Regions from separate parts of the Allobosea sp. GW821-FHT12C12 genome, predicted to be linked through region 3. Evidence: predicted binding sites of a transcription regulator. Region 3 holds the regulator's gene; each other region holds the start of a gene.

Region 1 (2,266 bases), on a different contig from region 3:
GTTTGCGACTGCCCCCATGCGCAACAGATAGGTCGGGAGGGGCGATCTGGTCATGCTTCGCATGCATGTCCGGATCGATGTTCGGGCATGCGCCTTGTCCTGCCTTGACGGGACGATCCGGCCGCCGCGAGGCAAGCCTTTTCTGACGGACACGCTTCAGAAGTCGGCAGCATCGGGAATGCGCCCAAAAGCGATCTTGGCGCCGGCGTAGCCGCCTTCCGGCTGCGGCTGCCAGCCCAATGTCAGCGCGGCATGGCCATAGCGCCGGTTGAGCTGGTCGCCGATGGCCGACAGGCGCTCCCAGCGTTCGCTCTGGCGCTGTCCAGCCTCGTCGGTGAACAGATCGCTCGTCGCCTCATGCGCGGGGACGATCCTGTACAGGCTGACATGGACGGATTTGATCCGGCCCGGCAGGCGCTGCCGCGCGAAAAGGGCGTCGAGCAGGCACAGCACGCCATGGTCGTCGCGCAGCGGCCGACGCGCCCGCTCCTCGCCGGACCAGCGCTCGCCGGTCTCGGCACGCAGATGCAAAAGCAGCGCGCCGGCGGCGTAGCGTTCGCGCCGCATGCGCCTTGCCGCCTTGGTCAGCAGCAGGCGCGCGCACTGATGCGCGCGCTCGCTGTCGCGCCAGTCCCGCGGCAGGATACGGCTGTGGCCGAACATGGAGCGCCGGGGCGCGGGCCGTTCGACGGCGAAACCGTGCAGGGCGGCGAGAAAGCGCTCGCCCTCGACACTGCCCCAAAGCGCGCGGGCCTGCTTGTGGCCGATGCGCCAGAGCTCCGCGACCGTTCCGATGCCGGTGCGCGCCAGCCTCTCGGCATTGCCGCGGGCGATCCCGGGAAGATCCGTCAAGGCAAGGCCAAGGAGCGGCCCCGGCAAATCCTCCGGACGCAGCGTCACCAGCCCGTCCGGCTTGTTCATCTCCGCGCCGATCTTGGCCAGGAGTTCATTGGCGGCAAGCCCGATCGAGCAGGTCAGCACCGGGCCGATGTCATGCCGGAGCCGCGCCTTGATCTCGCGGGCGATGTCGATGGCGCGCGGCTGCTCGTTGTCGAGCAGCCGGCAATAGACCTCGTCGATCGAGCGCACCGCCTCGATGGGCAGGATCGTCTCGACCGCCCCGAGGATACGGCGATGCAGGCTCGCATATTCATCGTGCCGCGCCACCACGATGGCGATGTCGGGACAGAGCCGGCGCGCCTCGCGCAGGCGCGTACCCGTCTTGACGCCGAACGCCTTGGCCTGGCGGCTGGCCGCGATCACGGAGGTGTCGGGGGAACGGATCGGGATGACGCCGACGGGCTTTCCGCGCAGCTCGGGCCGCAGATGCTGCTCGGCGCTGGCGAAGAAGCTGTCGAAATCGATATAGAGAGCTTCCAAGCCGGCGGGTTTTCGCATGGTCGCAATCGGGTTGCCGCGGGCGGGAGCGCCCCCCGTAATAGAACATATATGGAACATGCGAGGCAACAGGCAGGCCGCGGCATGTGGCGCCCACGTGTCGCTCGTGCCGTCGCGGCCATGTTCCGCGGCTGGCAAGCATGGTAGAGGCGTATGCGTGGTGGCTGCTCCGCGGGATGCGAAGCGGTTGCCGCGTCTCCCGCGTCCCTCCAAGGCCATGTTCCTCAAAGGCCACGCCTTGCCCCAGGTTCCGTCTTGCAGCGCGCAAAACTCCTTCCCCTAATCGTCGCCTGCGCGCTGTTCATGGAGAACACCGATTCGACGGTGATCGCGACCTCGCTGCCGGTGATCGCGCAGTCGCTCGGCGAGGACCCGATCGCGCTGAAGCTGGCGCTGACCTCCTATCTCGTCAGCCTCGCCGTCTTCATCCCGATCTCGGGCTGGATGGCCGACCGCTACGGAGCGCGCACGATCTTCCGGGCGGCGCTCGGCGTCTTCATGCTCGGCTCGGTGCTGTGCGCGCTGTCGAACTCGCTCGGGGCCTTCGTCGGCGCGCGCTTCGTGCAGGGCATGGGCGGGGCGATGATGGTGCCGGTCGGCCGGCTCGTGATCCTGCGCAGCGTCGAGAAGTCGCAGCTCGTCTCGGCGCTGGCCTATCTGACGGTGCCGGCGCTGGTCGGGCCCGTGGTCGGCCCGCCGCTCGGCGGCTTCATCACGACCTATTTCGACTGGCGCTGGATCTTCTTCATCAACATCCCGATCGGCATTGTCGGCATCGTGCTGGCGAGCCTGTTCTTCGAGGATATCCGCGAGGAGGATGTCGCCCCGCTCGACATCCGCGGCTTCCTGCTCTCCTCCCTCGGCTTCG
Region 2 (2,266 bases), on a different contig from region 3:
TGCGGAGCCATCAAAACAAACTCAGCTGCGCCTTCTCCTTCTCCGGCTTGACGAACAGGTCGCTGCGCAGCCTCAGCCGCGCGCCGTTGAAGCCCAGGCGCTCGGCCGCCATCTCGAAGCGCCGGCCGATCATCCAGGCGTAAGGCCCAGAGCCGACCTGGCGCTGGCCCCAGGCGGCGTCGTAATCCTTGCCGCCGCGCGTCGAGCGGATCAGCGAGACGACATGGCGCAGCTTGTCGGGGTGGTGCGTCAGCAGCCAGTCCTGCACGAGATCCTTCACCTCCAGCGGCAGCCGCAGCAGCACATAGCCGGCCTCGGTCGCGCCGGCCGCCTTCGCCGCGTCGAGAATGCGCTCGATCTCGTGCTCGTTGATCGCCGGGATGATCGGCGCGACCAGCACGGTGACCGGGATGCCGGCCTCCGACAATCGGCGGATGGTCTCGAGCCGCTTGGCCGGGGAGGCGGCGCGCGGCTCCATCGTGCGCGCGACTTTCGGATCGAGCGTCGTGATCGAGAGCGCGACCTTGGCCAGCCCCTGCGCCGCCATGGGCGCGAGGATGTCGATGTCGCGCTGCACCAGAGCCGATTTCGTCACGATCCCGACCGGGTGGTTGAAACGCGCCAGCACCTCCAGGATCGAGCGCATGATCCGGAGCTTCTTCTCGATCGGCTGGTAGGCGTCGGTATTGGTGCCGATCGCGATCGTGCGCGGCGTGTAGGAGGCGGCCGAGAGTTCCTTCTCCAGCAGAATCGCGGCATCCGGCTTGGCCGTCAGCTTGCTCTCGAAATCGAGTCCGGGCGAGAGGCCGAGATAGGCGTGGGTCGGCCGCGCGAAGCAGTAGACGCAGCCATGCTCGCAGCCGCGATAGGGGTTGATCGAGCGGTCGAACGAGATGTCGGGGGAGTCGTTTCTCGTGATGATCGTGCGCGCCTTCTCGATCGAGACCTCGGTCCTGAACGCCGGCAGTTCTCCCAGCGACCCCCAGCCGTCGTCCTCGCCGACGCGCTGCTCGGCCTCGTAGCGTCCGCCCGGATTGATCGTCGCGCCGCGCCCGCGTCGCCGCTCGGGATCGATGCGATGGCCGGCATAGGCGAGCGGCTCCGGCGGCGCGACGCGGGCCGAAACCGAAGCCGGCTCGACGTCGCGCCGCCGCAGCAACTGGGCGGCTAGCCGTCGCGAAGAGGGTCTGGCGTGCGTCATGGCATAACCGAACGCTGTAGAGGGCAGCCGGGAATCGGCCTGTCTTCCGATCCGAATGTGAACATAAAGGGAACGGATTGCAAGCGGCGGGATTGCGGCATGCTGCGCTGCGTCATAAGGATTGCGGATGCTCACAGCCGTCATCCGGGCGGATGGCCACGCTTCCGCCATTGCCGCGACTTTCTCCGTGCTGATCCCGGCCGTGGCGGACGGCTTCCTCGGCCATGCCGTCGTCGTCGATGCGACGGGCGACGCCGAGATCGAGCGGCTCGCCGACGCGACCGGCGCGAGCTATCTGCGCGCCGGCGGGGCCGAGGGCTGGCATCTCGGCGCGGCGCAGGCGCGCGGCGACTGGCTCCTGCTGCTCGATTCGGGCGACGTGCCGCAGCCGCATTGGGCCCGGATCGTCGACCGGCACCTGATGCTGAGCCCCGGCGCGCCGGCGCTGATCGCGCTGCGCGGCGTCGCCGGGTCGCTGCGCGAACGGGCGGCGATATCCTTCGGCGGGCGGCGTCTGCGTGCGGGGCTGGTTCTGCCCAAGACGCTGGTGATGGCGGGGAGGCTCGACGCCGCGCCGCGCCGGCTGCCGGTCAGGCGCGAGCGTGCGGGAAACTGGCTCAGAGCTGGTTCGTTCTGAAGGTGTCGCAGCTCTGCATGGTCCCGCTCCTCAGCCCCGCCGTGAACCAGCGCGTGCGCTGGGCGGAGGAGCCGTGGGTGAAGGAATCTGGCACGACCTGGCCGCGCGAGGCGCCCTGCAACCTGTCGTCGCCGATCGCGGCGGCGGTGCGCATCGCCTCGTCGACGTCGCCAGCTTCGATGCGGCCCATGGCCTGGATGCTGTTGGCCCATACGCCGGCGAGGCAGTCGGCCTGAAGCTCGATCCGGACCGAGATCAGGTTGGCCTCCCGCTCGGAGGAGCGCTCGCGCAGTTCGTTCGCCTTGGGCAGGATGCCGATCAGGTTCTGGACATGGTGGCCGACCTCGTGGCCGATGACATAGGCCTGGGCGAAATCGCCGCCGCCGCCGAGCTTGCGCTCCATCTCCTTGAAGAAGGAGGTGTCGAGA
Region 3 (2,266 bases):
TCGAGCGCGACGGCTCGGGTCTAGCGGTCCGGGCCAAGGACGGACGCCTCGTCGTCGCCGGCAAGCCGAGCGCCTTCGTGCTGCAGCAATGGCTGACCGCCGATGGCGACGGCCGCAAGCCCAACGACCCGAGCCTGCGCGAAGGCGCGGCCTGCGACGCGCAGGGCTGCGTCATCGCCACGCGGGACGGTCGCAGCGTGGCTTTCGTCCGCGACCGGATCGCTCTGGTCGAGGATTGCCGCCGCGCCGACCTCGTCGTCACGCCGATCCCGTGGAGCGCGCCCTGCAAGGCCATGCTGATCGACCGCATGGCGCTCGGCCGCGACGGCGCCACCGCATTGGTGCGCTCAGGCGCGATCCTGCCCGGCCGGCAGCCCTGGCGCAGGCTCGCCGCCGAAAGCGGCGAGGACGGCCGCCCGTGGAACCGCCGCCGGCCGCAAGCGGCTGCTCCCACGCCCGCGGCGCAGCCGACGCCGCTGGTCGAGGAGGACCCTGTCGACCGATTTTAGAATCTCATCGGGAACCACCGAGTCGTCGCGGACGAGCCGCAAAGCGGCGCGGATCCGGGATCCGACACAGGGCGCGGTCGCCGATCTATGATGGATCCCGGATCAGGACCGGGATGACGATGTTTCAGCGTGAAATCGGCATGCCCTAGTAGCGCCGCATCAGGTTGACGAGGCGCCCCTGGATCTTGACGCGGTCGGGACCGAGCACGCGCGTCTCGTAGGCCGGGTTGGCCGCCTCCAGCGCGATCGAGGAGCCGCGCTTGCGCAGCCGCTTCAGCGTCGCCTCCTCGTCGTCGATCAGCGCGACGATGATGTCGCCGGTGTTGGCGGTGTCCTGCTTGCGGATGACCACGGTGTCGCCGTCGAGGATGCCGGCCTCGACCATCGAATCGCCGCGTACCTCCAGCGCGTAATGCTCGCCCGCGCCGAGCATGTCGGCCGGCAGCGAGACGTTGTGGCTGCGGCTCTGGATCGCCGAGACCGGCGTGCCGGCGGCGATCCGGCCCATCACAGGAATGGCGATGGTGGAGCGCGCATCGTCCTCGGGCGGGCTGCTCGCCGGCTTGACCTTGCCGAGGCCGCCCTGGACGACGGAGGGGCTGAAGCGCCCCCGCGGGGCCTGCGAGCCCGCGACGCCGTCCGGCAGCTTGATCACCTCGAGCGCGCGGGCCCGGTTCGGCAGCCGGCGGATGAAGCCGCGCTCCTCGAGCGCCATGATCAGGCGGTGGATGCCGGACTTGGACTTGAGGTCGAGCGCGTCCTTCATCTCGTCGAAGGAGGGCGGCACGCCGCTTTCGCGCAGACGTTCCTGGATGAAGCGGAGCAGTTCAAATTGTTTGCGTGTCAGCATGATTCCCGCCGGAGCGCCCGAAGCGCGGAGTCGAAACAAATCACGAACATGATACAGGTTCGCGGTGTGTTCCGCAAGCGCCCCTCAGCGCAGCCGGATGATCCGGCAGGGGTCGCCCTGCTTTGCCGGCTCGGCGAAAGGCGGACGGATCGTCAACGCCCTGGCCTTCGCGAGCGTGCCCAGCATCGAGGAATCCTGCCTCTGGAACGGCGTCGCGATCCATCCGGCCGCGGAATGGACGAGATCGGAACGAAGATAGTCCTCCCGTTCATCGTTAGCCGGCATATCGATTCCGATGATCCCTGGCTCGCTGCGGTCCCTGTCGGGGTCGGGCAGACCGAGCAGCGCCTCGAGCAGAGGCATGACGAAGAGATGCCCGCAGACGATCGAGGAGACCGGATTGCCGGGCAGTCCGACGGCGACCATGCGGCCGAGCCGGCCCATCATCATCGGCTTGCCCGGCCGCATCGCGATCTTCCAGAAGCCGAGGTCCATGCCGGCGCGCTTCAGCGCCTCCTGGACGAGATCGTGCGCGCCGACCGAGGCGCCGCCGAGCGTGAGCAGCACGTCGGCTTCGGCGGCACGGGCGCGGCCGATGCGATCGGCGAGATCGGGGTGATTGTCGCGCGCGATGCCGAGATCGAGCACCGCGCCGCCCGCCGCCTCGACGATCGCCGCCAGCGAGAAGCTGTTGGAGGCGACGATCTGGTCCGGCCCGACAGGCTCGCCCGGCAGCACGAGTTCGTCGCCGGTTGCGAGAATGGCGACGAGGGGCTTGCGGCGCACGGCCAGCGCCGGATGCCCGCCGGCCGCGGCGAGGCCGAGCGCGGCGCTGTCGAGCGCGCGGCCGGCCGGGAGGAGGACGTCGCCCTCCCCGAAGTCGAGTCCCGCCGGCCGGACGAATCGT

The links. The regulator LexA, encoded in region 3, represses DNA repair genes until DNA is damaged. The targets are predictions, from matches to a motif close to TGTTCNNNNTGTGTTCNG.
Region 1: AC1RRW_RS10480 (Y-family DNA polymerase) is a predicted target of LexA. The motif match lies at 1,440-1,457, and genes of this name have one in related genera.
Region 2: AC1RRW_RS08385 (PA0069 family radical SAM protein) is a predicted target of LexA. The motif match lies at 1,259-1,276, and genes of this name have one in related genera.

The regions. Positions count from the first base shown of each region.
Region 1 is NZ_JBXAQP010000006.1:59,992-62,257, reverse strand. It holds gene AC1RRW_RS10480 (Y-family DNA polymerase) at 157-1,398, opposite strand; gene AC1RRW_RS10475 (MFS transporter) at 1,702-2,266, shown strand, end outside.
Region 2 is NZ_JBXAQP010000004.1:344,320-346,585, reverse strand. It holds gene AC1RRW_RS08385 (PA0069 family radical SAM protein) at 11-1,201, opposite strand; gene AC1RRW_RS08380 (glycosyltransferase family 2 protein) at 1,329-1,838, shown strand; gene ypfJ (KPN_02809 family neutral zinc metallopeptidase) at 1,819-2,266, opposite strand, start outside.
Region 3 is NZ_JBXAQP010000002.1:96,975-99,240, forward strand. It holds gene AC1RRW_RS03385 (ComEC/Rec2 family competence protein) at 1-509, shown strand, start outside; gene lexA (transcriptional repressor LexA) at 655-1,359, opposite strand; gene AC1RRW_RS03395 (molybdopterin molybdotransferase MoeA) at 1,444-2,266, opposite strand, start outside.